2 regions of the Weissella ceti genome follow, and region 1 is predicted to be linked to the other one. Evidence: riboswitches for the same ligand, from Rfam matches in the RefSeq annotation. Region 1 holds a riboswitch; the other holds the start of a gene.

Region 1 (15,459 bases):
AGGTTATGTATACAGATGAATTAACTGAAATTCAAAATTATCGTGCGTTTAATGAGTTTTTGTCAGGGCCTGCACAAGAAGAAAACATCATTATGATGGTTGTTGATATTGATCAATTTAAGGCAATTAATGATTTGCATGGACATGTGGTGGGAAATGAAGTGTTGAAGATGGTTGTTCGCATGTTGCGCGATGTGCTCAATAATCAATCGCATGTCAAAAATCAGCAAATTTTTAGATTTGGTGGGGACGAAATTATTGTAGCTATGTCTATGGATTCTGAGTCTCCAATGAGTAAGACATATTTGCGAACTTTGTTCGATGTCATTCGTAGTACGATTCAATATCGCGGACAAGAAGTGTGTCATTTGAATGTGACGGTTTCAGCTGGAGTGAGTGACAATCGTTTGTATGATCATAACTTGAGCAAAGCATTTAATGCGGCGGATCAAGCGCTATATCATGTTAAAAACGGTCAAAAGAACGGTATTTATTTTGACGAAACAACTTAATAAAATTAGGAACAGCGACTTTTTAGTTGCTGTTTTTTGTTTATCTTTAAATATTAGGTTTTTTTATGCTGATTTAGGTATGTTATACTTTTAGTCAATTACGTTATGAGATGAGGAGTTAAATATGCCAGAAATTAAAATGGTTGCAACAGACCTAGATGGTACATTCTTTGATGATCAAAAAAACATTAACAAAGAGAAGTTCGATCGTGTCTTGGATTACTTTGAAGCGCATAACATGCGATTTGTCATTGCGACTGGAAACGATAAGCGAGTTGTTGATCGTGTTTTTGCCGATTTTTATGGGCGTTATGATTACGTTATTAATAACGGTGGGGTTGTCATTGATGCTGATCAAAAGCAATATCGTAAGTCTGTATTAGAGACAAGCGATATTGAAGATATCACTAAAACATTGTTAAGTGAAAACATCACTTGGCGTGCAGGAATCGTCTACACTGGTGAAGAAGATAACTACATGCATGAAGATTTCATTGGAGTAGGGGAACGCTTTCCATTGTTTGAATCATACTTACCAAATCTAAAATTTGTTAAGGCATTGGCTGATTTTGAGCATGATCGTATTAATAAAATTACGTTTGACTGTCTTCCTGAAGAAGCGGATCGTTTGATTGCGGTTTTCAATAATAAATTTGAAGGTCGTTTGCGTGCAACGACATCAGGATATGGATCTGTTGATGTTATTCCTGCAGATGTTGATAAAGCCACTGGACTAACATATTTGTTGGATGCTTTTAATGTTCAACCTGAAGAAGTCATGGCTTTTGGAGATGGTATGAATGATTACGAAATGCTTAAGTTTGTTGGCATGCCAATTTCAATGCCGAACGGTGAACAACGTTTAATTAATGAGTTTGAAAATGCTGTTTCGGACAATAATCATGATGGTGTATTGGATACAATTATTCAAAAGTTAAATATTAATTAAGTAAAGAATTTCTTAAGACATTAATGCAAATTAATGTCTTTTTTTAACGAGAAAAAGACATTAAACGCTTGTTTTGTAATGTTTTCGTAACATTTAAGGAGTGGCGGCTGAATTATTTTGAATTGGTATAGTCGATAATAAAGCTCGTTAAAGCTTGCGTTAAGCTTTTTGTTTAACTTATGTTTAATATTGGTTTTTTGTTTTGTGAAAAAACTTAAATATTAAGGTTTTCTAAATTGTAGTCATAAAGATTAATAAATGTTAAGAAATCGTAAAGAACTTTATGTATAGTTAAAGACATATTAAGAGATAGATATTTAAGGGGAAACACGATGATTACTACAAAGGGACAAAAGACGGTAGCAATGTTAGCTACTATGGTAGGGGCAACAACTTTAGCAACAATGGGAACTGCTGATGAAGCATCTGCTAACACTTCTTCAATGAACGTTGAAGGTGTATACAAGGTTGATCGTCTAGTACAACACATGGGTAAGTGGTACGTCGTTGCGAACCCACTAGCTATCCCAACAATTGACTACAATAACTGGATTCCAGTTGATCCATTGACTGTTACGGATGCGAATGGAAACCGTAGTGAAAAGCAAACTCTTACTGAAGGGTCACACTTCACTTTCTCAAATGGAAACTACGATATTCGTTACAGTGAAGGTGATAACTTGAGCCTAACAATGGCTGGAGAACCTGTTTGGTTTAAGAAGTCAGCTTTGAGTGGATCTGTGGGAACACCTACTACAAAGCCAGAAACAACTCAAAAGCAAGATAAGCCAGCTGCGCCAAAGAAGCAAACAACTAACGATGCTAACACGCAAGTGAAGTCAGTTAATGTTCGCCAAGCTGGAATCAATGGATTCTACAATGGTGGTTACAGCTACCCAGCAGCGCAATGTACTTCATTCGTTGCGAACATCTTGGCTGAACGTGGTGTCAATGTTTCACAATTCCAATTCCTTGGAAATGCTGAATCATGGGCGGCTAACGCACAAGCCCGTGGCGTTAATGTTTCAATGACACCTCGAGTAGGATCAGTTGTATCATTTAAGTCACAAGGTTGGTATGCAGGGTTCGGTCACGTTGGTTACATTACTTCAGTTAATGCTGATGGTTCATTCCAAATGGCAGAAGGAAACTTTGCTGGAAAGCCTTTCCACGAACGTACTGTTTGGGTAAACAATGATATCGCTGGAATCATCCACTTTTAATAGTTAAAACGTAAGCATCTAATGTAAAATTAGATGCTTTTTTACTAAAAATATGTTATACTGTTGAATATTACGAGTTAGGTTTACTTACTTTAACTTCGAATTAATGCTTAATGGCTAAAATAATAGTCTGTTAAGACAAGAAAACGGGAGGTATGCTTATGTCTTTAAACAACTGGTTTAAGATTCAAGTACTAAAGCGCCACCGTTCACGAGTACAACGCAAGCTAGTTGCGACATACTCAAACAACGGTCGTAGCTTAGACTTTGAAGAACGTCAAAAGAACTTAACAAGTCGCCTTAAGGAGATTGAAAAGGAAATTGCGCGTTTATCTAAGTAAAGAAAAGGACGGTCTCGTCAGAGGCTGTCCTTTTTTTGCGTTATAATAGGGTTAATACAGTATTCGAGTCAATTTTGATAAGATGAAAGAAGAGGAAATATGGGGATTTTAAAACATTTTAAATCTAGTACACAAGAATTTGGACGGCAATGGGCCAGTTATTTGATGTTGTTTATCAGTCTAAATATTGTGTTGCAAATTGCGATTGCGTTTTTTAATGGCGCAGCGTCATGGATTTTACGCTTACAAGATATCCCGTATATTTCATATACAAATTTAGATATCTTAATTCAGAAACCAATTGCGACGATATTGTTGCTCTTGTTATTTATATTGCTGCTTTCACTAGTCTTTATGCAGTTTTCATATTTGTTATTAAGAATGCGTCAGATTAAGCAACGTCGTTTTAATGTCCTACAGTTGGTTAAAGAGAGTTGGGAAACGGTCCGTAATCAAACTTGGACTTCGGCGCTGTTCTTGTTAGCTTACTTTTTAGTGATTATGCAAGCAACGCAACTTGTTTTTGGTAGTCAGTTGTTAGGGAAAATTGTTATTCCGACATTTATATTAGACTTTTTGATGCAGAATATACTGTTTAGTCTAGGTATCTTAATTGCAGCTATTGTGGTTGGGTATATTGCTGTTCGTTGGATTTTCGTGTTGCCTTTAATGGTGGTAGGTAATTTGGCAGCTAAAGATGCGGTGAGCATTAGTGCGGCCATTACTCATCGTAAATTCTGGCGTTTTGCAATTCAATTATGGGCGTTAGGGATGTTGACGACAGTACCACGCATTATTACCTTTACGGCTGTATATTTCTCTCAAATAGGATTTGATCAACTTTCAAATTCAATTGCCTTGTTTAGTGGTGTGGCTAATTTGTCATTAATCCAAATCTTGAATGTCTTTTTTGGTGCTTGGGCTTCAATGGTTATCTTGTCATTCCTGTTGTCTCACCCAGCGCTATATCCATACATGACTAAATCAGAACCGCTTGTATCTTGGCGGGGCGCTCGTTGGATGAAGACAACGTCTGTTACAGTTATTGCGTTAGCAGGATTGATTATTATTGGGTTTAATGTGGTTTTCATGTTAGGTATTGGTGAGTCCATCCCTAAAACAATTTCACATCGAGGTGTAGATGGGGTAGAAAACCCAAATGGCGCACAAAATACGATTCCTGCCTTGAAGCGAACGAGCAAATTAGCGCCTGATTTAGTTGAAATGGATATTCAAGAAACGAAAGATGGGCAATTTGTGGTTATGCATGACCCTAATTTGAAGACTTTAACGGGTGTAGATGGGGCACCACAAGACTTTACGCTTGCACAACTACAAAAAATGAAGGTCCATGAAAACGGATTTACTGCAGCCTTACCTAGTTTTGATCAATATTTAGCAGTTGCTAATGATTTAGATCAAAAATTACTTGTAGAAATTAAGACATCTAAAAAAGACTCACCCGATATGATGCAGCGTTTTTTGGATAAGTATGAAGATACACTGCTAGCTTATGGCCATGAAGTGCAGTCATTAGATTATAATGTGGTCGCAAGTGTGAAGGAAAAAGCACCTTTGCTGTACGTTTCATATATTTTACCGTATAACTTTATTTACCCACATACGGATGCGGATGCATATACAATGGAAGAAACAACGTTGAACAAGCGATTTACATCTAAAGCGCGTGCTGCGGGACGTGAGGTATATGCTTGGACGATTAATGATGGGGATACGATGCGTCGCATGATGTCTTATCATGTGGATGGATTAATTACTGATGAATTAACGACGTTAAAAGAAGAAATTAAAGAAGAACAAGAGAATCCAACGTATGCCCAACGAATTCAAGATTATATTATTACGATGCCTAATATCTCAAGTGGTACAGTTGGTTAATGTTTGTGAAATTTAATTTTTAAATATTCAAAAAGAAGGTGATTTCATTGTGTTAATGGAATTACCTTTTTTTAACACCTTAAATGAAACTAAATGGTTTACGTGCCTATGTTGCTGTTGTTTCGGTGTTTTTGACTAATTAAATGATAGTTGTATATATGTCACTTGTTTTTAATAATAAAAAGAAAAATTAAAAATAAGATGACTTCACAAGTGTAAAGTCTTGATTTAATGGCGTTTCCGGTCTTATATGCGATTTTTTTAAAGGAATTTAAATTTTGAAACTAGACTTAGTGATAAAAATACGATAAGTTTAATAACGTTGCTGATTATGTATAGGTTGTTAATTAGCAATTTATATCTCGTGAATAATCAGCAAATTTCAAAAAATCGAAATTTGAAGGAGATTGTTTTAAATGCGAGAAAACAAAAAATATCAACCACTATTGTGGTTGATGGCTATGCTTGCCTGTGTTCTAGTGATGTTTACTGGCAATACAGTACAAGCTAGTCAAATAAATAAGGATCTGTTTGTGGATTCAATTACTGTTGACAAGTCGGAAGCCTGGGAGGGTGAAAACTTAAACGTAAAGATCGGATTTAGTGAAAAGGATGGTCATACATTCAAAGCTGGCGATGAAATGGTTTTTGATTTACCTAAGGAGCTTGAAGGATTTAAGACAAGCATGAAGTTAGAAGACTACGCAATTGTTACCGTGGAAAGCGGACGAGCAGTTGTGAAGTTTACTGATAAAGTGTCTGCGAAAGAGCATATCAAGGGTAAGCTTTCCTTTAACTTGCAAGTTAAGCAAGGATTGGCTAAGGATTCAGAAAACACACTTGACATGTCTTTGGGGACAAAAGTCCAAAACGTGCCAACGCTGAAGGTTAAGGGGCATAAGACAAATACTGGTCCTGTTCAACCACATCGTCCTGCATACAAGGGTGGAAATGTTGACCTTAATGATCCGACTGTCTTGAACTGGTACATTGTAATCAATGCGAACCGTGATCACATCACTGGTAACATTGATGTAACGGATTCACTTGGCCAAGGTCACTTATACGTGGATGACTCATTCACAATTAGTGGTAAGCCTGGAGTTACAGTGCCAAAGGTTAAAGTCATGGGAAACAAGTTTTCTGTAACCGTGCCTGAAGCGCTAGTTGACGGTGAAACTGTTTCAATCCAATACAAGACTCGTTTGACAGGTGCAGGAGAGAAGATGAAGGAACTAACAAATAAGTTCTCAGTCTCTTTTGCAGCAGGAAATAACAACCCACAATCAGTTTCAGATAACGTCCGTGTAGCGAACTTGCTAATGTCAGGTGAAATCGAAGGTGTTGATAATCTGAACCAAGGAACTGAAGGTACGATTGATCCAATGCCTGAAGAAACAACGGATGACATTGACCCAATTACGCCGGACAAGGGTACTGAAAGTGTTGAAGAAAACCACCTAGAAGATGGTATCCATGGTTCAAAACCAGACGTACATAACGTACCAAAGGAAGAAGAACTTCCTGCGGACGAAATTGTAGATGAAATTGCGCCTATCGTTCCAGATGACGCAGATGAAGATACAGAAGGACCACATACAGAAGACGGTATTCACGGTTCAAAGCCAGAAGTACATATCGACCCAACGGAAGAAGTTGTGCCCGAAGAAGACGTTGACGTTATTGACCCAATCGTTCCAGAAACAGGTGATGAAATTATCGAAGAAAACCACCTAGAAGATGGTATTCACGGTTCAAAGCCAGAAGTACATATCGACCCAACGGAAGAAATTGTGCCCGAAGAAGACGTTGACGTTATTGACCCAATCGTTCCAGAAACAGGTGATGAAGTTATCGAAGAAAACCACCTAGAAGATGGTATTCACGGTTCAAAGCCAGAAGTACATATCGACCCAACGGAAGAAATTGTGCCAGAAGAAGATGTTGACGTTATCGACCCAATCGTTCCAGAAACAGGCGATGAAATTATCGAAGAAAACCACCTAGAAGATGGTATTCACGGTTCAAAGCCAGAAGTACATATCGACCCAACGGAAGAAATTATTCCAGAAGAAGATATTGACGTTATCGATCCAATTACCCCAGAACATATTGATGGGCAAGTAGTTGAAGATGACAAGATCAATCCAATTAAGCCAGAACTAAAGCCTGACGTTAAGCCAACACCAACACCGAAGCCTAATGTTAAGCCAATGCCTGTGCCAAAAGCGCATGTAAAGCCAACACCAGCACCAGAGTCTGATGTTAAGCCAATTCCAGCGCCTAAGGCACATGTAAAGCCAACTCCAGCACCGAAGTTAAATGGTAAGTCAGAAGAAAAGGTTGTAGCACCTAAGAAGACTACAGCGAAGAAGTCTGAAACAAAGAAGGCAGAATTGCCAAATACTGGTTCAGCTGATAACTTCAATTTGACTATTCTTGGTTTGCTTGGTCTTGTATTCGCAGGATTAGTAATGGTTCGTCGTGGTAAGTAATTACCGATTAATTGAAACGAATTAAATATTTCATGAAAGCCTCTAAAGTACAATTGCTTTAGGGCTTTTTTGTTTTGTAATAATATCCAAACATCAAAAATAGAGTAATATGTATATTTGATTTCTCGACATATTTGTTGAATTTGGTAGTTGTAAGTTGTTTGAGTGCTGTGATTTTTTCTATAGTTTAAGGATACGAATTGGTGTTTATATATGTATGAAATGTACGTATATGTCCTTAATATGGATGAATAGTCGTTTATAAATGAATGTCTATTCTTTATTGTTTGTATCTTTTTTTGTTGCTAAACTTTGAAATAATTGCTAAACTAATCCTGTTAAAAGCTGGGGTGCCCAAATGTGGCTGAGATTATACCCAAGAACCTGATCTAGTTAACACTAGCGTAGGAAGCTAACAATAAATATGACGGTGTACACTTTAGCGACATATCTTCAAAATAATAATTCGAAGCATATGTATAAACACGAGCAGTGACGATCGTTTAGCAATATTTATTCTTAACGCTACACTATGAACATTCAGGCACAACGCTTTTAACGTGTTGTGCTTTTTTCTTTGGAGTGGGGTGAAATGATGAATCCGTATCAACTGTATCTTGTGACTGGTCAATATGAGTATTCGCCAAGTCGATTTTTGGAAATTATTGAGGAGGCGTGCCAAACCGGTGTAACCATTATCCAGTTGCGCGAAAAATCGCTGTCCACGCGTAATTATTTTGAGCTAGCTATGGACGTCAAAAGAATAACTGATCGGTATCACGTACCACTAATTATTGATGACCGCGTAGATATTATGTTAGCGGTTGATGCGGCTGGAGTGCATATCGGTGACGCTGATTTACCGATATCTATCGTGCGTCGATTAGTTGGTCCTAATAAATTAATTGGTGTGTCAGCCAAAAGCGTGAATCGTGCGATTGAGGCGGAACGCGAGGGGGCGGATTACTTAGGCGTTGGTGCAATATTTCCAACCCAAACTAAAGTTATTACACGACCAACATCCCCCGAAACCCTGCGTGATATTGGCGAAACCGTCAAAATACCAGTGGTTGCTATTGGGGGAATTAAAACACACAATGTGCATACCTTTACGGGCTTTCCAATTGATGGTGTAGCTGTAGTAAGTGAGATTATGTTGTCTAATGATATTGAGAAGACGGTTACGGCGTTACGTCAAGTAAACATTAACATGCCACATATATAAATCCACTGGGAGTGCCGAAAGAAGTGATCGGCTGAGATAAAGCCAATGCTTTGGATTCCAAGAACCTGATCTAGTTAAAACTAGCGTAGGAAAGTGGTGCAATTAGGTCGGTATTAACCTAAGCACGTTCTTTCACTATGGAAGCACGTGCTTTTTTATTTTATTTTTTGGAGGCAATACGCTTATGCGCATGAATGGACAATTAATCACTGGTTTAGAAGGATTAACCGTTAGTGAAATGCTTAAAAAACGAGAAGTCATGAATACGACACACGTAGTGGTGGAATTAAATGGTCGTATTTTAAAAGAGGATGACTTTCAAGATGTTGTGTTAGGAGAAAATGATGCGATTGAAGTTGTGTCATTCGTTGGGGGTGGCTGATTTCCAAATGAATCAGAATCGTTAAAACAGAAATATGAATTGGAGAATAGAAGATGACGATTAACATGCAAGGCATCCCCGCGCAAGACATTTGGCATGGGATGAAAGAACGCAACGTAGCCGGATCTACTGAAGCATTGGTAGATGCACATGTCGTAATTGCAGGTGCGGGCGGCTTGGGATCAAACATTGCTATTGGCTTAGCACGTTCTGGCGTAGGACACTTAACTTTAATTGATTTTGATGTTGTGGATTTTAGTAATCTTAACCGCCAACAGTATAAGTTAAGTCAGATTGGCATGCCAAAAGTTATGGCATTGCGTGAAAACATCTTGGAAATGAATCCATTTATCAATATTACGATTCATCAAGTTAAAGTAACTAATGAGAATGTGGCAGAGTTATTTGCGGATGCAGATGTCATGGTTGAAGCATTTGATGTACCAGATGCTAAAGCGATGTTGTTACGTACGAGTGAAGCAACTTATCCCAATAAGCCATTAGTAATGGGGAATGGTATGGCTGGCTTACATTCATCTAATACGATTCAAACTAAGAAGTTCCGTAAGAATGTTTACATTGCAGGGGACCAAACTAATCCGGGTAAAGAAGGTTTAATGGCTGGTCGGGTTATGATCGCTGCTGGGCATCAAGTGAATATGATATTGCAGTTGTTATTGTCACAGGAAAACCTAGAAGGAGAAAATTAATGACCGATCAACTAATTATTGCAGGACATGCTTTTGATTCACGATTTATTTTAGGATCAGGTAAATATTCGTATGACTTGATTAAAGCTGCTGTCGATCATGCAGGAGCGGAAATGATCACGATGGCATTGAAGCGTAACGAAGCGCATGAATCAGATATTCTAGAATACATCCCGGACGGAGTAACGCTATTACCGAATACATCTGGTGCCACAAATGCAGAAGAAGCTATTCGTATTGCACGTTTGGCTCGTGCATTGAGTGGTAGTGACTGGGTAAAGATTGAAATTATGCCGGATCGGCAATTCCTTATGCCTGATGGCGAAGAAACGCTAAAAGCAACACGGGTATTAGCGGCAGAAGGGTTCATTGTACTGCCGTACATGATGCCTGACTTAGTGTTAGCGCATAAATTAGTTGCTGCTGGAGCTGCAGCGGTGATGCCGTTAGCCTCAACCTTGGGGAGTAATCGTGGTTTAGCGAATAAGGACATGATTCAACTACTTGTGGACAATATTGAAGTACCAGTCATTATTGACGCTGGGATTGGTAAGCCAAGTCAAGCAGCTGAAGCAATGGAAATGGGGGTTGATGCGATTATGGCTAACACGGCTATTGCAACAGCCAATAATATTCCATTGATGGCTGCAGCTTTTCATGATGGTATCTCAGCTGGGCGTAAGGCATACTTGGCAAAAGCAGGACGAGTATTAGATGCCCATACTGGCGCCGTACCCTCCTCTCCAATGAGTGGGCAAAAACTATTTAGTGATTTGGAGAAGGGTAATGCAGGTTAAAGTTGATGTGGCAATTGTAGGTGGTGGTGTTATTGGGGCATCGATTGCTTATCATTTAAGTCAGGCTAGTCCAAATTTAGCCATAGTCTTACTAGAAGAACATGAAGTTGGTAAAGGTACTACGCAAGCGGCCGGAGGCATGTTGGGGGCATATTCTGAATATCGGACTTTTTCAGAAGCCGGTGTATTTGATTTTGCGCAAAAAAGCCAAGCGATGTATCCGATATTGGCAGAACAATTACGCGCTGTAACCGGAATTGATATTGGGTTACGACAAAATGGACTAATCAAGTTAGCATTTAATCAGAATGAATATGATGAATTAGCAGTACTTGTTAAAGAACAACACTTACAATGGTTATCAAAAAAGGATTTAGTTACCATGGCACCATATGTAAGTACAAATATGCTGGGTGCTGTGCATCTGCCTGATTCTAGTGTGCTCCCTATGCAAGTTGCAAAAGCATTTGCGCGTGCTGCGGAGCAAGCGGGCGTAGTTATTAGGGAAGCCTCCCGTGTACAATCGATTCAATTCGAGAAGGAAGCTTATCGATTAGCTTTAACAAATGGGCAAACTGTATTGGCTGAGAAAGTGGTTCTTGCCACTGGCGTAGCAGGATCTGACATTATTGAGGTAGATTTATCTGACAAGCATAACACCACATATCCCATGAAAGGTGAGGTCATTGCAGCAACTAATCATGGACCACAACTCACGTACACGTTGTATCACTCGGAGTTTTATATGGTGCCTAGAAATGGGGATGAGGTTATTATAGGCGCGACTAAACGTAGCAATGACTGGTCAAAAACGGTGTCACTAACAGGAGTTCGGCATTTAATAGAACAGGTAAACCATGTTGCGCCGGGATTGACTGAACATTTAACAGTTAATCAAACCTGGGCAGGATTACGACCAAATAACACCGCTGCAGATGGACTACCAATGATTGGTGAATATGCCAATCATCCAGGATTATTTTATGCTTATGGGCACCAACGCCATGGCATTTTATTAGCACCAATAACGGGAAGGATGATAACGTCACTGGTACTTGGTGAATCAGTGCCAAGACATTGGCTCGATGCCTTTGACATTGATCGTTACCAAGAGCAAGTAGGAGAATAGGGATGTCAGAAATACCACAAGTTTTAAGCATTGCGGGAGTTGATTCAAGTGGTGGTGCCGGTATTAATGCCGATGTACGGACGTTTGATGTTTTGCGTACTTATAGCGCTACAGTCATTACTGGAATAACAGCACAAAATACCTTAGGAGTGCAGCATATACTACCAACTCCAGTAGATATGATTAAGGCGCAAATGTCATCCGTGATGGCAGATTTATCAATAAAAACAATAAAAACAGGGGCTTTATTTAATGCAGATATTGTTAAAACGGTAGGGCAACTCATAAGTGATGTAGCAAAAGATATCCCAGTGATTGTGGACCCCGTCATGATCGCTAAAGGTGGTGCACAATTACTTAGTGATTCTGCTATTGATGCGCTAGTTCAGTATGTATTGCCACATACATTTTTACTAACGCCTAACTTACTAGAGGCTGAAGTTATAACCGGGAAATTGGCAACGGATAAAGCATCCATGCATGCTGTCGCGTTAAAGTTACAAACTTTAGGCGCAAAGAACATTCTATTAAAAGGGGGCCATGGTCAGGGACTGATTGTACAAGATCTATTACTTACTGTAGATGGCGACGTGTTTTGGTATGAAGCAAACAGAGTCAAGACACAACGCACCCATGGAACTGGAGACACATTGTCAGCCTATCTTACAGCAGGGCTAGCCCATGGCCACCAATTGGTAGATATAATGCCTGGTGCACGTCGTTTTATGAATGATGTCATTCAGAATGAAATTATTGTTGGTGCGGGTCATGGACCATTGAATCATTGGGCGGGAGGGAATAGCTTTGACATTAACTGATGAATTAAAGATTATCCGAGATAAGTACATGGGACAAATCCATGAGATGCCATTTGTGATGAATTTAGCAGCCGGACAATTAACCCAAGCACAGCGAGATTATTATATTGCACAAGACCATTACTATGTTGAAACGTTTACTAAATATAGTACACGTGTCTATAATCAGCTGATTATGCAAGGGTATCAATTGCCGGGAATGTTATCAGATGAAAGTGACGCTCATGCTGCTTTACAAGCCAATCCAGAAAATATTGCGCAAATTAAACCAGGGCAACATAATGAATCTTATCTAGCTCACATGGCTGAACAGACAAGTCAGGGGGATGTCCTAGCGGGGGTATTATCTTTGCTTCCATGTGTGGAATCTTATTATTTAATTGCAAAAGCGGGACTTGATACAGGAGAAGTGAATACAAACTATCGAGCTTGGTTTGATTTTTATACTTCTAAAAAATACCATGATTGGGTGGTGCTATATTGGCAAGTATTGAATGACTATCTTGCTAATCCACAACAACGAACTTTAACAGATTTCAGCTATGTTGATATTTATGTCAAATCATATCAACATGAAATTGCTTTTTGGCAAAAAGCAGCAGATGCTGCATATTAGCTTCATCATTTGCGGTAGTAAGCATGCAATAGATGGTTAAGTATGTGATGATTTACTTTAGTAGATAGTGAAAGAAAGTGTAAAAAAGGATCTAGACGATATCATCTAGATCCTTTTTTGTATATGTATATTGTCATGACAACAATAACAATTTGATTGTGTATATCAATTAAAGCAGCATTAATTTTGTGTCTTTAGAACGTTCAAAGCTTTCGTAGGAATTTCATTAGGTTGCACTTCTGCATATGATTCAACATGAGCACCTTTGTTTGTTAGGGCAAGGTAGTGATCTTTTTTCAACACGCCCATACCGGTGTAGCTAACAGGACGTGTGTTTCCTTGGGCATCAACAGCTGTTTGTTCATATTGGGCGTTTCCGTGTTCTTCAATATATGCGGGTTCATTAATTTTAACGTATACAGTGCTTGTCTTAAGGAATGGGTTTAATTGATCAACAATACCAGCGAATTCGCTGTTTGAGTTCTTGGTTAGTTGTGAGACACCGAAACCAAGTCCGGCAATAAGAACAGCTGTAACGGCGATAGTTTTAAATAATTTCATGATAGTACCCCTTTCGTGTAAAAATAATATTATACGATAAATAATACTATGTCAAATGTTTTTAAAGAGATAATGGTAAACGATAAGCGTATGAATAGAATGAATGTGTGAAAAATTTTCTGTTTATGAGTTTATAAAAAGAGGCGGCTAGTTGATTTTTAACTTTTTTGAATTTTTTTCTTCTATATAAAGAGTGAAATATTTGGTTAGATGATTTTAAACATCAAGAGCCGGCAATTACTAAAGATGTGTGGTAGTATCTCCCATAAGAAACGACTAATTTGTAGTATAATATTTAGATGAAGAATGGATGGGAGATACGTAGTGGAAGAATTGCAAAATACAATGCAACAATATGCGCCGTTTGTCTTAATGACATGGGGCGTGACAGTTGTTATTGGACTAATGTTGTATTTTAGTTTTAAGTCAAATAAGATTCGATTGATGAATGGCGGATTAGCCACCATTTTCATTCTATCGTTTGGGGTTAGTATGACTGGTCTAATTGTGAGTTTTGGGAACGAATTAGTAGTTGGTGCATGGTTTATGCTAGCTTTGTTCGTATTGCTGGTTATTATTGCACTATCAATGATATTGGGTTTTTTACTGTTGTGGAATGCCTTTCTGGTTTGGCGTCGTGAAGCCCATACGCTAAGTAACTCACTCACATTGATTATTGGTATCTATCTAATTTTGTCGCCATTTTTGTTTGATTGGTTTGATGCACACTTACATTACATGTGGGCAAGCGGCTTACGTATTATCAGTGGTGTGATTATTGGTTATTTCGTTTTCTGGATGATTAACTTTAGCTTGTCATTTTTGCTATATGTCATTTTCCGACCTAAGTTGAATCAAAAATTCATCATTGTGTTGGGCGCAGGTTTGTTAAACGGAACAGAATTATCTAATCTCTTAAAATCACGAATTGATGTGGCCTTAAAATTTGCAAATCGTCAATATAAGAAGACGGGCGAACGTCCGTATATTATTTTGTCTGGAGGACAAGGACCAGATGAAGAAATCCCAGAAGGGCGCGCAATGCGCGAATATGCCTTAACAACAGGATACCCAGAGGAGTTGTTAATTGCAGAAGAAGAGTCAAAAACAACCACAGAAAATATGATCTATTCGAAGATAATCGTTGAAGGTCTTGATCTACCAACCGATAGTGGTATTTTTGCAACGAGTGACTATCATGTCTTTCGAGCGGCGGGAAATGCACGCCGAGCTGGTTTGAATATTGATGGGATTGGCGCACGAACACGACGATACTTTGTGTACAATGCATTATTGCGTGAATATATTGCTTTACTGTCAGGGCATAAGTTATTTCATGCAATTAGTTTGACGGGGTTGATCATCTTTAACATTATTTTCGTGGTAATGTAAACATAGGAAGTGACATATATGGTAACGAAGACATTTGATAATCTGAAGCCAAATAAGCAGGCCCAAATTTATGATGCTTTGGTGACGGAATTTACAACATATGCGCTAGTTGATGCGCAAGTAGCTCGAATCATTAAGCGTGCAGAGATTTCACGCGGTTCGTTCTACACATATTTCGCTGATATTAATGATGCTTATAAGTGGGTATTTGGTAAGATGATGCGTCATGTGCATGGACATCGTAATTTGGAATCAATCATTGCAATGGTTCAAGATGAACCTGACGTCTATCATTTTTTACAAAAATACTATCAGATAAACGAACAATTTTTAGCGCTACATGATCAAGAATTTGCGGCCTCATTGACACCGCGTTTGCTGAAACCAGACGCAAGTGATGCAGAAATTAA
Region 2 (15,459 bases), 370 kb from region 1:
AAGAGTGAAAGGATTATTATGATAATTATTTTTCGTACGAATGAAGAAGCACAACGTGTTGCGGATAAATTACTTGAATTAGGCGTGCAAAATGTCTTTGTTCATTTGAATCGAGTCGCAGTTGCTGGATATAAGCAGGTACAAGACTTACCAGAAATGATTCAATCAGAATTACCAGCTGATATTGAGATTGAATTAGCACCAGCGAACGCTGTGCAAGTGTCACGTGCCTTTCATCCAGAAGACACAGTTATTGAAACCAAGCACAGCAATATTGGTGGCGACAATTTGACGGTTATCGCAGGACCTGATTCAGTTGAAAATAATGCGCATATTCACTTGATGGCGCAAAACGTCAAAGACATGGGAAGTACAATTCTACGTGGCGGATCATTCAAGCCACGTACCAATCCATATAGTTTCCAAGGCTTAGGGGAAGAAGGTCTTGTTTATCATCGCGAAGCAGCAGACGCTGCGGAATTGGATATGATGACTGAAATTATGTCGACACAAGATTTTGAATTGGTTGATAAGTACACTGATATTTTTCAAGTTGGGGCACGTAATATGCAGAACTTTAGTTTGTTGAAGGTATTGGGACAACAAACTAAGCCAGTTGGATTGAAGCGTGGGATGTCTGCAACCATTGACGATTTACTGAATGCCGCGGAATACATCATGGCCTATGGGAATCCAAATGTCTTTCTAATTGAACGTGGTGTCCGTACATTTGATGCCAAGTACACACGAAATACGTTAGATGTGATGGCTGTGCCGGTATTGCGTGAATTGACACACTTACCAATTTTAGTTGATTCATCACATGCCACAGGTAAGCGCAATTTGGTCATTCCTGGAGCACGTGCTGCGGTAGCGGCTGGTGCACAAGGGGTTATGTTTGAAATGCACGAACAACCTGACGCGGCGTTTGTCGATGGTGCCCAAGCGATTACGCCAAAAGTGTTAGCCGAAGCATTACCAGGGATTCGCCAAATTCACGATTTAGTGGAGGGATAAAATGATTATTGTCAATACACAAGACAAGTCGTATGAAATTTTGCTCGAAAATGGATTGCGCGAACATTTGGGAGAAAAAGTAGCCGAAGTGTGGTCGCCACGTCAAATTATGATTATTACTGATCATCATGTTGCACCACTATATCTGGATGAAGTATCAAAAAGTTTACGTGATGCTGGCTTCACAGTCACAGCAACAACCGTCACGGCTGGTGAAGGTGCCAAGTCGATGACAGTTGCTGAGAAGATTTTGGTCCGCATGACTGAATTAGGCTTCACCCGTACTGATGGTGTCTTTGCGTTAGGTGGTGGAGTTGTAACTGATTTGGCTGGCGTGATTGCATCACTATATATGCGTGGGGTTAGCTTAATTCAAATGCCAACTTCATTATTAGCACAAGTAGATGCTAGTATCGGTGGTAAGACTGCGTTGAATCTAGCAGGCATTAAAAATGTCGTGGGAACATTCTACCAACCAGATTTGGTCTTAATTGATCCCACAGTTTTGACCACAATGACAACTCGTGATTACGCTGCGGGGTATGCAGAAATCATCAAGATGAGTGTATTAGCTGGTGGTGTTTTTGCGGATATGACTGAAGCAATTAAATCACTAGATGATGTACGGGAACATCAAATGCCGTTGATTGATGCATCTATTCGTTTTAAAAAGCAAATTGTGGAATCTGATGTATTTGACAATGGGCAACGTCAAATTTTGAATTTTGGCCATACCTTTGGCCATGCAATTGAATTGCTTTCAAACGGTAAGCTACGTCATGGTGAAGCAATTGCGATTGGTATGGTAACAATGTCTGATCGTTTTGAACGAGATGGGTATACAGAAGTCGGAACAACAGATGCACTTGTGAAGCGGATTCAGGCAGTTAATCTGCCTGTCTTTTCAGAGTTATTTAATCATCCTGATTTTACAGAGACATTGCGTCACGATAAAAAACATCGTGGTCAACAAATTGAATTGATTGGTTTGAAAAAAATTGGTGAGCCGGTCTTGTTGAAGAAGACAATGGATCACTTGTCAGATTTTATTGAAGGAATTTAATTATGCGTTATATGACAGCAGGCGAAAGCCATGGCCCAGAAGAGGTCGCTATTTTAGAAGGTATCCCGGCGGGAATGCCACTTTCAGCAGAAGATATTAATCATGAATTACACCGTCGTCAACGTGGTTATGGACGTGGTGCACGTCAACTTATTGAAAAAGATAATGTGACGATTATGGGTGGTGTCCGCCATCAAATGACCTTGGGATCACCAATTGCATTGAATGTACACAATGATGATCACAATAACTGGACAGCCATCATGGATCCAGATGCGGTAGAAACGCCTGAAAACTCAACACGTAAAGTTTTGCGACCACGGCCTGGTCATGCAGATTTGGTGGGTGGAATTAAGTACGGACATAAGAACGATTTACGTAATGTTTTAGAGCGCTCATCAGCCCGTGAAACAGTCATGCGCGTGGCAGTCGGAGCAGTGGCACGTAAGCTACTAAAGTTGTTGGACATTGATGTGCATGGAATTGTATTAAATGTCGGACCAGTTTGGACGAATACAGATAAGTTATTGGACTTCCCGAATCTTGCGGCTATGCGTGAGGTCAGTGAACAATTCGAAACACGTACATTAGATGCTGACGTAGATGCGAAGATGCGTGAAATGTTAGACGCCACGAAACTAGACCGTAATACGGTTGGTGGAACAGTACAAGTGATGGCGACCGGTGTCCCCGTTGGATTAGGATCTTACGTCTCGGCAGATGCCAAGTTAGATGCCAAAATCGGGCAAGCAATTCTAGGGATTAATGCATTCAAAGGGGTTGAATTCGGTGGTGGCTTTGCCAATGCTGAAAAGTTTGGTAGTGAAGTCATGGATGAAATTTTCTGGACTGAAGAACGTGGTTTCTATCGTGGCTCAAATAATTTAGGTGGCTTTGAAGGCGGGATGACCAACGGTGAGATGATTGTCGTTAAGGGAGTCGTTAAGCCAATTCCAACGCTATACCGTCCCATGCAAAGTGTCGATATTGATACGCACGAAAACCACCGTGCTTCTATTGAACGCTCAGATACAACGGCGGTTCCCGCAGCGGTTGTAATTGCGGAAGCGATGGTCGCAATTGAACTAGCCAAGGCAATTTTAGATAAGTTCGATGCTGACAACATGGATACATTGATTGCGCAAGTTGCTGCATATCGTGAAACTGTACGAGAATTCTAATGGCGCAACTTACATTGAAACAAGCACAACATGGATTGCAAGGGACTGTCCGTGTGCCTGGGGATAAGAGTATCTCACACCGTTCAGTAATGTTTGGAAGTGTCGCTAATGGTGTGACAACGGTCAAAGGACTGTTAGAGTCTGCTGATGTTAAAAGTACGATTGCGGCGTTTAGTACCATGGATATTTCAATCACAGAACACAATGGTCTCTGGACAATTATAGGTAAAGGATTCCAAGGCTTGTCTGAGCCGTACCAACCATTGGATATGGGGAATTCAGGAACAACGACTCGTTTGCTGATGGGACTGCTTGCAGGGCAACAATTTCCACTAACCTTTGTTGGGGACGCTAGTCTATCTAAGCGTCCATTAGCACGTGTATTAGATCCATTGCATTCAATGGGATTGGAACTAGCAGAGGAAACAGCTGTCTTGCCAGTAACCACTAACGGATCAACACATTTAAAGGGGATGACCTATACTTTACCCATGGCATCAGCCCAAGTTAAAAGTGCAATTTTATTAGCCGGATTACAAGCAGAAGGTACAACAACTGTTATTGAACCAATTGCGACACGCGATCATACTGAACGTATGTTGCGACAATTTGGCGTACAAGTGGTCGTTGAAAACCATGCGATTAGTGTGTCTGGTGGGCAACAATTAGCAGGGACGGATATTAATGTTCCGGGTGATATGTCATCAGCGGCTTTTTGGCTAACAGCAGGTCTGTTAGTGCCCAATAGTCAGATTACGATTGAACAAGTTGGGGTTAATCCAACTCGAATTGGGTTATTGCGTCTTTTTGAACGAATGGGAGCAACATTTCCAAACTTAGTGACGTCTAATGACGTCGAACCAGTGATGGACTTAACGGTACAAACACAACAGTTGTCTGCGATTGAAGTAACCGCCGAAGATATTCCAAGTGCGGTTGATGAATTACCACTTTTGGTCTTAGCTGCAACACAAGCGACCGGGACAACAGTTGTTACGGGAGCCGGCGAATTACGTGTGAAAGAATCAGACCGTATCGCGGCAGTGACTAATGAATTGAACAAATTAGGTGCCAACATTGAAGAACAGCCAGATGGGTTCATTGTCCATGGGGGGACGCCGTTGCGAGTTAACGAACCAACAGTGGTGGACGTCTATGATGATCATCGCATTGCCATGATGTTAAGTATTGCAGCGTTAATCACGGATGGTGAGGTTATCTTGGCAGATGGTGACATTGTGAATGTGTCCTATCCAAGTTTCTTTACAGACTTAGCACGACTTAAAAAATAATTCTAACGAAAGGAAGCAGTCATGAGTAAATTGATCCTAATTGGCTTTATGGGAGCGGGAAAAACAACAACCGCTGAACTCCTAAGTCAACAATTGAACGTACCAATGCTAGATACTGACGTAATGATTGCCGAAGAAACCGGGCAAACACCAGGTGAAATCTTCTCAGCAAAGGGTGAAACTGCCTTTCGAATGTTAGAAAAAAATATCGTCCAAAAAGCATTGCAACAGGAAGGTATCTTGGCGACTGGTGGCGGAGTCGTAGAAACGACCGTCAATCGTGAACGTTTATATGATAATCCTGCGCCAGTGTATTATTTGTCTGGTGGATTTGGTCAGACGATGGAGCGTATTGTGGATGATATGGATCGTCCCATCCTGCGCAATAGCAGTTTGTCTGAAATTGGTGTGTTATGGCGTAGTCGTTTACCAAAGTATGAAGCGGCAGCTAATGTGACCATCCATACTGATGGTAAGACGCCACAAGAAATTGTGTCTGAAATTATTGAACACTATGAGGCGCACTATGAGTAGTCAATTACAAATCGGTAAACTAGTGCGACAGCAAGAGAGACCACTAATTGCGATTGCGATGCAAGTGAAGGATGCGTCAGAAACGAAGGGCTATCTGCAAGCGGGTATTGATGAGCGAGTAGATGTGCTTGAATGGCGCATTGATGCCTGGCAAGATTTGAGAACCCTAACTGTTGCAGTCATTAAAGAGGTAATGGTAGTGAGTCAAAGACCAATTATCTTTACATGGCGTACACGTGAAGAGGGGGGCTTAAAAAACTACAATGCCCATGACTATCAAGCTGTCTATTATGCAGCAATTGAGGCAGGGATTGCAGCGATTGATATTGAAACTAACGTGTTAGATGATCAAATGACGACGCGTGCATTTGCGAAAGCGCAAGGCGTTACGGTTATTGGTTCACGACATGATTGGCAATATCCAAGTAATCTACATCAACGGCTGTTTGAGTTAGCTGACATGCCAGTAGATGTGATTAAATATGCTGTAATGGCGGAAAATGAAGATCAAGCCAATATGCTGTTAGCTGAAACAAAAGCTCTTTTTCAACAATGTGAGATGCCATTAATTACGATGGCGATGGGGGATGCAGGAAGCCGAACCCGACTAGAAGGGTTTCGTCATGGCTCTCAATTAACATTTGCCCAAGCAGGGCAAGCATCTGCGCCTGGACAATTATCAGTCGACGACATAGCAAAATTCTTTGCTGATTCATATTTGAACGATTATTAGATTTGAACGATAACGAAAAAGACTGCCACAATTGTGACAGTCTTTTTATTTTGATTAATTTTAAAAGTGAATGAGCTCTTACAAGTTATCTGTGAAGATACGAGGAGCCTTCATGATTAGGATTGCCACCACAACAAGTGTCACAAGCGCCTTTGGAATCAAGAAACTTGCGTTGTATACAAGTGAGTATAGCAAGACTGATTGGTTCTTTGGCGCAAAGCTCGCATAGAAAACCACACCAGCAATTGTATGTGGTACTAGTGCAGCAACACCACTAATCATTGTTGCGATACTTCCTGAAATAGCAGCCTTAGTCAATTGATTGTTGGCCAATTGAGCTTGTAGTGTCTTTGAGTAGACCCCAGCTAGTCCGATAACGGCCACAGCTAATGGGTAATCCAAAAGCATTTGGAAGATGTTAACGAAGAATCCCCCAAAGATGAAGTTCAATAGTCCTGTCAAGAAACCAGTTGTGATTCCAACAGCTGTTCCACGACGAAGGGCGATGACAATGATTGGCAACATGGCCAAAGAAATGCTTCCACCTTGTGGCATACGGAATAGCACGATTTGGTCCAAAACGATGGCCAAGGCAGTAAAGATGGCAATTTCAATTGTCACCCGAATGTTACGTTGTTGCATGAAAATACTCCTCCTAGAGCGGCATATGTTTTTATTTCAACGAGTGTTGAAACATTTATTTAACGAACCGACAGCCAAGAGCAAAGTAAAAACCCCAGTCAATCAAGCCGTATTTCTACGGGTTTCATTCACTGGGGTTTTGTTTAATAGCAATATTAATAAACAAAACCAAGCTTCCTACGCCGGTACTAACCGGATCAGGTTCATGGGTATTATCTCAGCCTTTCGGCACCCCAGCATGGTCGATTCGTTTCAATTAAGTATATCTAGTTCTCAAAAGCTTTGCAATAACAATTAGATGTTTTTTGCGTTTGGATCTGCTTGCAATGTCTTTAGTTTTCCACGGAATTGTGACAAATCATCGTAACCACGACGTTGCATTTCTTCAATCAATTCAGCGTTCAAACGTTCAAAGACGGCAGGTCCTTCTTGATACAATGTTGTTCCAATTTCAACAATTTCGGCACCAGCTAGAATCAAGTCATACACGTTACGACCGTTTGTTACACCACCGGTTCCAATTACCTTAATTTCAGGACGTAGACGTTCACGGAATGCACGCACGTTGGCTAGGGCAGTAGGCTTGGCAATTGCGCCACCTAGGCCACCAAAACCACCCTTAGGTGTGATAGTCACTGTGTCTGTTTCAGGATCGATTGTCAAACCATTACCAATTGAGTTAATTGAGTTAACGAATGCCAATGGGAACTTGTTCAAGATTTCAGCAACTTGATCAAAGTGTGCGATATCAAAGTAAGGTGGTAGCTTTACCCCAACACGCTTTGTGAAGAAGGTAAAGATTTGTTCTAGCAATGCTTCTGTTGTCGCAAAGTCATAACCAATTTGTGGCTTTCCTGGCACGTTAGGGCATGAGAAGTTCAATTCAATCAATCCATCGAAATCAGATTCTTGAATACGACGCATGGCGTACAAAATTTCATCATGTGTAATTCCTGCAGTTGATAGGAAAATTGGCTTTTCATGTTGATACTTTTCAACATATTCGATGTAGTATTCCAAACCGTAGTTTGGCAACCCCATTGAATTAATTGAACCATATGGCATATCTGCATAACGAATTCCTTCGTTTCCCTTACGAGGGTGTTGTGTTGCAGTCTTAGTTACTAGGCTCGCCGCACCAGGTGCAGTGCGGATTTGATCTAGTTCCTCAATAGATTGGCAATTAATTCCAGCAGCATTCAAAAGAATGCCATCAAAGTCGAAACCTGCAATGCTCGCTGTCAAAGTCGTCATGGTAAATCTCCTTAAAATATGTGGTTGTTAAAGTGTTTAAAACATTTTACCAATGTTTAATTAAAAAATCCAGTGTTTTACTAAGTTGTTTTAAAGTTTTGGTATAGACGTAAAAAGTCATGGAATTATGGGTTAGTTATAGCCCGAAACCGGTAATTTTGTTAAAATAGGAGACATAAGAAAGATATTCTATTACTAATTGGAGGCATATCGTGGAGTCTAAATTAAAAGTCTTTGGTTTGTCCGTCAGCCGTGAACTAGCAGAAGCGACGGTACGCGAGATGGGAATTGCCTTAGGGGAAGTTGAAATTCAAACTTTTTCTGACGGTGAAATCTATGAACGTGTCTTGGAAAGTATCCGTGGAGACGATGTCTTTGTGATTTCATCAATTTCTGGTGAAGCCAATGATAGCTTCATGGAAATCATGATTTTAATTGATGCATTGCGCCGTGCCTCAGCACGCACAATCAACGTTGTGATCCCTTACTATGGTTACGGACGTTCAGACCGTAAGGCTAAGGCCCGTGAAGCCATCACAGCTAAGTTACTTGCTTCATTACTAGAAATGAATGGTGTAGAACGTGTGATTTCAATCGATTTCCACGCGGATCAAATTCAAGGATTCTTTAATATCCCTGTTGATTTGCTACGTGCTGCACCATTACTAGCGGAATACTTCGTTGAACATAACTTAACGGATGACCTAGTCGTTGTGTCTCCTGACCACACAGGTGCAGGTCGTGCACGTCGCTTTGCCGATTTCTTGGAAGCACCATGGGGAGTGGTTAATGATAACGTCGCCCGTACGAACCCGTCATCACCAGATGCAATTGTGGGTGAAGTTGCTGGTCGTCGTGCCATCATTATTGATGACATCATTGATACTGGTGAACGTATGGCCATTACGGCTAAGGCAGTTCGTGAAAACGGTGCGACTGAAGTTTATGTTGTGGCAACACATGCTGTGTTCTCAAATGAAGCAGGTGCTCGTTTGGGTGCAGATGACAATGTTACGAAGATTATTGTGACTGACACAAACGCCATCTCAGATGCGAACCGTTCTGACAAGCTAGAAGTGTTGTCAGTGGCGCCGGTTTTGGGACGTGCCATTCATGATATTCATGAAGAAATCTCACTAGATAAGCTACGTATCGCGCAAAATGATCCCGATACATTTAAGCTACACAAATAAATTGAAAAGGAAATATTAACTATGGTATATGCTGCACAAGAAGATCGTTATGAAAAAATGCCTTACCGTCGCGTTTCAGATTCAGGGCTAATCTTACCTGACTTGAGTTTGGGATTCTGGCGTAATATGGGAGACCAACGTCCATTGGCTGATTCAAAGAGTGTTATCTTGGAAGCTTTCGACAACGGAATCTTCTCATTTGACAATGCATCAAACTACGGCCCATCAAACGGAACAGCTGAAGAAACTTTTGGAGCAGTTTACAAGAGTGACTTGAAGCCATACCGTAACGAATTGGTTATCACAACTAAGGCTGGTTACCACATGTGGCCAGGCCCATACGGTGAATTCTCAAGCAAGAAGACATTGTCAAACGCTTTGGATTTGTCATTGCAACGTATGAACCTAGATTACGTTGATATTTTCTACGCACACCGTTGGGATCCAAACACAAACTTGCGCGAAACTGCGGAAGCTTTGGACTTGTTGGTTCGTCAAGGTAAGGCATTGTACATTGGGGTTTCAAACTACAACGCTGAACAAACAGCAGCGATTGCTGAAATCTTTGAAGAACTACACACACCATTTATTGGTAACCAAATGTCATACAACATGTTGAACCGTGAAGCAGAAAAGGACAACATGCTAGACATCTTGGATCAACATCATGCTGGGTTGATTGCTTACGGACCATTGGCAGAAGGACTGCTAACTGACCGTTACCTAGATGGTATTCCAGCAGATATGCCATTGCACCGTTCAAACGCCTTCATTGCTGAAGATCCTGAAAAGGCTGTTAAGCAATTGAACGAATTGAACGAATTGGCAAAGAACCGTAACCAATCATTGGCTCAAATGGCGATGGCTTGGTTGCTAAAGGATCCACGTGTTGGGTCATTGGTCTTTGGTGCAACATCATCAAAGCACTTGCAAGCCAACATTGCGGCAATGCAAAACTTGTCATTTACTTCTGACGAATTGACAGCCATTGACAACATTTTAAAGTAAAATAAATTTAGGCTGATGCCCAACTTAGGTTGGTGCATCAGTCTTTTTTTTATGTTTTTGTCTGTAATATAAATTAAAAATATATTGTGCTTGACCCACTACTATACACGGTGTACTATATGTTATATAGAAAACAGTATTAAAGGAGCGCTTATGGATATTCAAGTCCCAACAGTCGTGCTTGATGGTACCGTCTTGGCTATTTTGGCTAAAGAAGACACATATGGTTATGTGATTACCAAGACTATGCAAGAACATATGAATGTTAGTGAATCAACGATGTACCCAGTATTACGTCGTTTGAAGAAAAATAATTATCTGATTAATTACGATGAACCTTATGAAGGGCGTATCCGTCGTTATTACCAGATTACCGAAGAAGGTCGTGCCCATTTGGCCGAAATTAAGACTGCATGGACAAGTTTCCGTGCATCTGTGAATACATTGTTGTTGGAGGATGAGCAAAATGATTGATCAATATTTTAATGAAGTAAAAAGCTATCTAAATGGTGTACCAGCAGCAGAACAAGAAGAAATGCTGCAATTTTACAATGAGCAAGTCATTGAATCTGGTATGTCACTAGAAGATGTAGAAGCTAAGTATGGAACGCCTAAGCAATTTGCTCGTACAATCCGTTTGGAATACTTCATGGACATGGATGATGCGCCGGTATCAGAAGAAGTGACACCCCAACAACGCACAAAGCAACGTACACGTATGTTGTGGTTGATTGTATTAGGTCTATTTGCTAGTCCAATTCTAATTCCAGTGGCAATTGGTGTTCTATTGATGTTGGGACTAGGATTATTTTTCTTTGTCGCGGCACTATTTGGCATCTATGCGATGGTTGTTGGTGTTCTAGCTGGTGGAGTGGGTTCATTGGTCTTTGGTGGTATGTTGATTGGTCAATCAGTACCAACTGGTATTTTCTTCATGGGTCTAGGTCTATTGATGACTGGTTTGACAATCATGATGACACCAATCGTCTTGAACCTAACACAATGGTTGTTTGATGTCTTTGTGCAATTCATGAAGTGGATTGGACGTCGTTTCGTATCACGTCGTGATAATGCACCTATGCAAGGAGGGCAAAACTAATGTTTAAATTAAAGAAGCCGCTTATTCTTGGTGGGGTATTATTTGTAGCTGGGGCAGCTATGATGGTCACAACAGTTGGTCAATCGAACTTTGACTTCAGTTGGGACCGTGGTGTGAAGTTGGTTGACGTTAAGAAGACAGAACAAAAGTTCGACAATATTAAAACAATTAACGTGAATGCGAATTCAGGTGTTGTGCGTATTGTCGAAGGATCTGAAGGGTCAGTGACTAGCTGGTCAGTTGACAATCAAAAGGCATCTGCTACCCAAAAGGGTGATGTACTTTCAGTTGAAGCTGTAAAGAATGAAGGATTGGTACGTGGTGCTTTCCTATCAACGCCAGAAGCGTTTGAATACTCAGCGAAGATTACCGTACCTGCTGGGACTAAGTTAGAAAACTTGAATCTAACAATGGATGATGGTGGTGTTATTGTGCAAGGACTTAACGTTAAGCACACAAAAGTAACTTCTGGTCGTGGTGGTGCGAACTTGAGCGAATTCACTGGGGAATCACTAACGATGACAACTAAGGACGGTCGTCTATCATTCGACGATGTTAAGTTGGACAAGTTGAAGGTAACGGGTCGTGATGCTTATGTTTACGGATCATTTGTGACACTTGCTGAAGCAAGTAACATTGAGCTCCGTGATGGAAATGTTTCACTTTCAAGTGTAACTGCACCAGGTCTACAACTTGAAACAGGTAAGTTTGAAGAAGCGTTCGTTTATGTAACAAAGTCTAGCGAAGAAGATGCATATCTAGATGAAAACAATCCTTTCTACGACTATAAGAACGAATTAGATATCGATAACAAGAAAGAACAAGAAAAGGCCCGTAAGAAGCAAGAAAAGGCCCGTGCGCAAAACAAGTACAAAAAGGGTAAGCAAGAAGATGCCCTAAAGATTAACCTTCGTGATGGTGAAATCAAGTTGTATGACATGAAATAATACGAAACACCAACATCAATGTTGGTGTTTTTTGTTGGGATAAATTAATGTGATATAATGAACATGTTTCTGAGGATGTCTATTTAGGGAGGATATTTCAATGGATAAAAATTATAAGACGTTACTGATTGCAGCTGTGGGAACAGTGTTAGGAATCATGATGGGACAATTTTTCGGAGAAGGTATGTTCTGGGAAAAATTAGCCATAGGTGGCGTAATTGGATACATTATTGGGTATATTTTATACAAATTTATTCCTGAAAAAGATTAATTAACGTACATAATCGCACAAGAATAAGAAATGAGCAAAATAAAAAAGGTAACTAGCTACACGACAATAAGTGTGATTAGTTACCTTTTTGCGTTTATAGTGAATTTCGATCATTCAGCCAAATATTTAGGCTAATAAAGCAATGACTTCGTCGTTTCGTTGCATCATTTTAGGTGTAATCCAGTCAAGATAAGCACCAAATTCTGCACTTGTTTTTGGTAGTGGATTGTCTGAGAAAACATCGACTGAGTAATCGTCGTTAACGTACATGGTTAATTGGTTGTCTGTAATGAACTGTTGCCAACCAGTTGGATTGTCTGCATAGAATTCCTCTTGGTATTGGACAAGAGATAGTGGGAAATTATCTGCGGTTGAAAAATCAAACCCACGGACCTTGTTAAAGATGCGATCCCAAACAACAATATTACCCAGCGTATCGACTAAACTCACGTAATGACGGAAACGATCCAGATTATCGCTAATCCAATCAAATTCAGCATATTTATCCACGAGTAAATCATATTGATTCTCAAGTTTTTCATTAGGGTTGAAACCATCAATTGACTGAAGGATGCTATCCTTGTTTTCTGATTGAGATAGAACGTGATGAAATAGAGTACGGAATGAAGAAGCGGTATCACCAGCGTTGATGTCGTCTTGTGCTAACCAGCCCAATGCTGGATAAAATGGCCAGAGTTCTCGGTCAGTTGTATGTGTACCCATGAATGATCCACGTAATGTTGCGTGGGGTTCAGCACTGTACATAAGTCGACGATTGATGGGGTCTGGTTCATGATGATTAAACAATGTTTTGATATCAAAATAAGGTGTGCTATTGATGATTATATTTTTAATATCTGAAAAATCCATTTCGTTTTGCGTATCCATGTCGCTTAGTCTCCCAATTTTGAAACGACCTTCTGTAAGAAATAAGGCCGTCAATTTTTTGTATTTCATTAGTATATCAGCTTTTCTTAAAAGTATTAAAAATCAGATTTTTACGTTTAAATCTTAAATCGTTTTAAACATGATAGGCGTAGGAATTAAGTGGATATATCGCCTAATTAGCGTAGGTGAGCCTTCTTGAAGGATTGTAAATCTAGTGCTAATATTTAAACGTTTAATATCGTGTATCAAATTAGGGAGAAAACAATGATTTTAAATGTACATAATAATTATATGAAGTATAAGTTCTGGATGAATATCGTGGAAAATGTCGCCCTGTTAGTAGGAGGCATATTTACAATATGGTGTTTTGGTTTGGAAAAATATATGGGTGTGTTTGTTGTTTTTGTAGTCTTACTTTTTGGATGGATGACGATATATGCTCAAGCGTATGTTAGAAATACGTCAGTAACGATTGATAGTGAAAAAGTGGTTATCCGAAAAGGAAGACTATATTATCGCGAAATCGCAATTCCGTTAGAAAAGGTTTACGCCACAATTAAAAAACAAAATATTCTACAAAAGAACGTTGATCTAATGACTCTTGAGATTCAAACATCAGCGAAAGCTTACGCTGTACACGGGATTGCAACAGGGGTAGGTGAACCATTAGTCGAAAAGTGGCAAGATATTACGCAAGTTATCTCAGAGGTACAATCATGAGTGCTAAGAGACAATCGCCGTTATATTTTATCGTGCAGACAAAAGACCTAGCTTGGGCATTGTTTGCTTTGTTTCCACTATATATTTTTTTAAATAAGTGGTTACATCAACCGTTTTTCTTAATGTGTTTAATGATATTAATGGTGATCATTGCATTAGTACGGTTTGTATTGGGATATTTCAATACGACCTATGCAATCGTCAACAATGACATTCATGTGAATTACGGCATTTTAGATGTCAGTACGATTAATATTTCTAAAAATCAAGGAATCGTAAATTATCGTGTGACCAGTAATTGGTTACAGAAAATAGTAGGTGTTGAAGGATTAGTTATTAACTTTAAAAATGGTGAAGACCAAGAACCCATTGAGTTTGCAGCACTGTCTGCAGAACAAATTAGTTTATTGACTAAGCATATTAAAGTTTCAGATGCGGTTGATGAAGCTGTGGAAAATATTAGTATCTATAGAATCCAAGAGGTAAACGTTACATGGAATAAAATTGTCCTAACGGCATTAGTTTCCGCTAATTATTTCTTGATTATCCCCGTGCTTATTCAGGGAATCGAATTTATTGAACCATGGATGAAGTATCTACCAATACACATTGATATTAAGATAATCGGTGTGCTTTTGTTACTGGTATTACCCGTAGGAACAATTATTCTGCAATTTTTCAGATATATTCAATTCGAAATTTATGATATTCAGGGACGTTTTGTGGTGAAAAACGGACTAATTGATAGTGATCAGCATATCATTGAAAAGACGAATATCAATGGCATTATGGTAGAACAGTCCCTAGGCATGCGCATGTTGGGATTATGTACAGTGTCAGCAGTTATGAATGATGCAGACACTGAGGGTGGCACGCAAACGAAAAATACACTCTTTCCGTATGTTAAAGTAGCTCAAGTGAATGGATTGTTAGAGAAGTATGTGCCGGCATATACCCATACCTTTGAGCGTATACCGCTGCATGTGACGCTGTCGAAAATTATTTATACAGCTGGCCTTCTAGTCGTCTTGTTGGTAGGGATGTTGTATTTTGGTTTGGCAATTTGGACGTACATTAGTGCTTTGATTTTGTTTGGTCTGTTGATTGGACCTGCAATTACGACAATGAAAACGACCCGATTTGGCCTTATTGTCCGTAATGGGTTATTTAATCTAAAGACTTATATTCTGCCTGAAAATAAAATTGGCGTTCGTGTGACCTCGTCTATGGTAAATATCTTCAAAGTAGAACATATTTATACAGATTTAACGCCTAGTCATCATTTTAAACAATTGGACTAGTTCGATGTGAGCATTGACGACAGGATAAAAATACGTCATATCATTAAGCGGATGAAGGAGAAATAGAAATGAAAAAGCAATATGTAAACATGATTGGTTCTGCCTTAGGAACGATTATCAGTTTGGGGATGATGACGATGCTATTCGATCAAATGTCATTTGGCTTGTTAGTATTGTTGGCTTTTATCAGTGGATTTACAGTGAATGTAATTGTACGCAAATTAATTCCAGAAAAATAATGCGCAGGTTAATATCTAAAAAATGAGCGATTTAACTCGTGAAAGTTTTATCGAAATCCCCATTGAATCAGCTACTT

Evidence for each region. A riboswitch is a leader RNA that binds a small molecule or an ion and turns the genes downstream of it on or off. The one in region 1 is predicted to bind thiamine pyrophosphate.
Region 2: it holds a riboswitch for thiamine pyrophosphate, as region 1 does, so the genes downstream of both, thiT (energy-coupled thiamine transporter ThiT) here and thiS (sulfur carrier protein ThiS) in region 1, are expected to answer to the same signal.

Annotation. Positions count from the first base shown of each region.
Region 1 is NZ_CP074441.1:660,345-675,803, reverse strand. Features, by position in the region: gene KHQ31_RS03380 (GGDEF domain-containing protein) at 1-512, shown strand, start outside; gene KHQ31_RS03375 (Cof-type HAD-IIB family hydrolase) at 637-1,461, shown strand; gene KHQ31_RS03370 (CHAP domain-containing protein) at 1,794-2,684, shown strand; gene KHQ31_RS03365 (hypothetical protein) at 2,846-3,025, shown strand; gene KHQ31_RS03360 (glycerophosphoryl diester phosphodiesterase membrane domain-containing protein) at 3,125-4,924, shown strand; gene KHQ31_RS03355 (Ig-like domain-containing protein) at 5,341-7,419, shown strand; TPP riboswitch at 7,756-7,847, shown strand; gene thiE (thiamine phosphate synthase) at 8,015-8,644, shown strand; TPP riboswitch at 8,642-8,753, shown strand; gene thiS (sulfur carrier protein ThiS) at 8,829-9,026, shown strand; gene thiF (sulfur carrier protein ThiS adenylyltransferase ThiF) at 9,080-9,736, shown strand; gene KHQ31_RS03335 (thiazole synthase) at 9,736-10,533, shown strand; gene thiO (glycine oxidase ThiO) at 10,523-11,662, shown strand; gene thiD (bifunctional hydroxymethylpyrimidine kinase/phosphomethylpyrimidine kinase) at 11,665-12,480, shown strand; gene KHQ31_RS03320 (TenA family protein) at 12,467-13,096, shown strand; gene KHQ31_RS03315 (YxeA family protein) at 13,277-13,657, opposite strand; gene KHQ31_RS03310 (YdcF family protein) at 13,982-15,049, shown strand; gene KHQ31_RS03305 (TetR/AcrR family transcriptional regulator) at 15,068-15,459, shown strand, end outside.
Region 2 is NZ_CP074441.1:1,028,072-1,043,530, reverse strand. Features, by position in the region: gene KHQ31_RS05435 (shikimate dehydrogenase) at 1-8, shown strand, start outside; gene aroF (3-deoxy-7-phosphoheptulonate synthase) at 19-1,017, shown strand; gene aroB (3-dehydroquinate synthase) at 1,019-2,080, shown strand; gene aroC (chorismate synthase) at 2,083-3,261, shown strand; gene aroA (3-phosphoshikimate 1-carboxyvinyltransferase) at 3,261-4,553, shown strand; gene KHQ31_RS05410 (shikimate kinase) at 4,575-5,087, shown strand; gene aroD (type I 3-dehydroquinate dehydratase) at 5,080-5,820, shown strand; gene thiT (energy-coupled thiamine transporter ThiT) at 5,899-6,462, opposite strand; TPP riboswitch at 6,620-6,708, opposite strand; gene KHQ31_RS05395 (dihydroorotate oxidase) at 6,757-7,716, opposite strand; gene KHQ31_RS05390 (ribose-phosphate diphosphokinase) at 7,929-8,909, shown strand; gene KHQ31_RS05385 (aldo/keto reductase) at 8,931-9,917, shown strand; gene KHQ31_RS05380 (PadR family transcriptional regulator) at 10,071-10,391, shown strand; gene KHQ31_RS05375 (HAAS signaling domain-containing protein) at 10,384-11,016, shown strand; gene KHQ31_RS05370 (DUF4097 family beta strand repeat-containing protein) at 11,016-11,963, shown strand; gene KHQ31_RS05365 (hypothetical protein) at 12,064-12,234, shown strand; gene KHQ31_RS05360 (hypothetical protein) at 12,361-13,122, opposite strand; gene KHQ31_RS05355 (PH domain-containing protein) at 13,387-13,842, shown strand; gene KHQ31_RS05350 (PH domain-containing protein) at 13,839-15,143, shown strand; gene KHQ31_RS05345 (hypothetical protein) at 15,212-15,382, shown strand.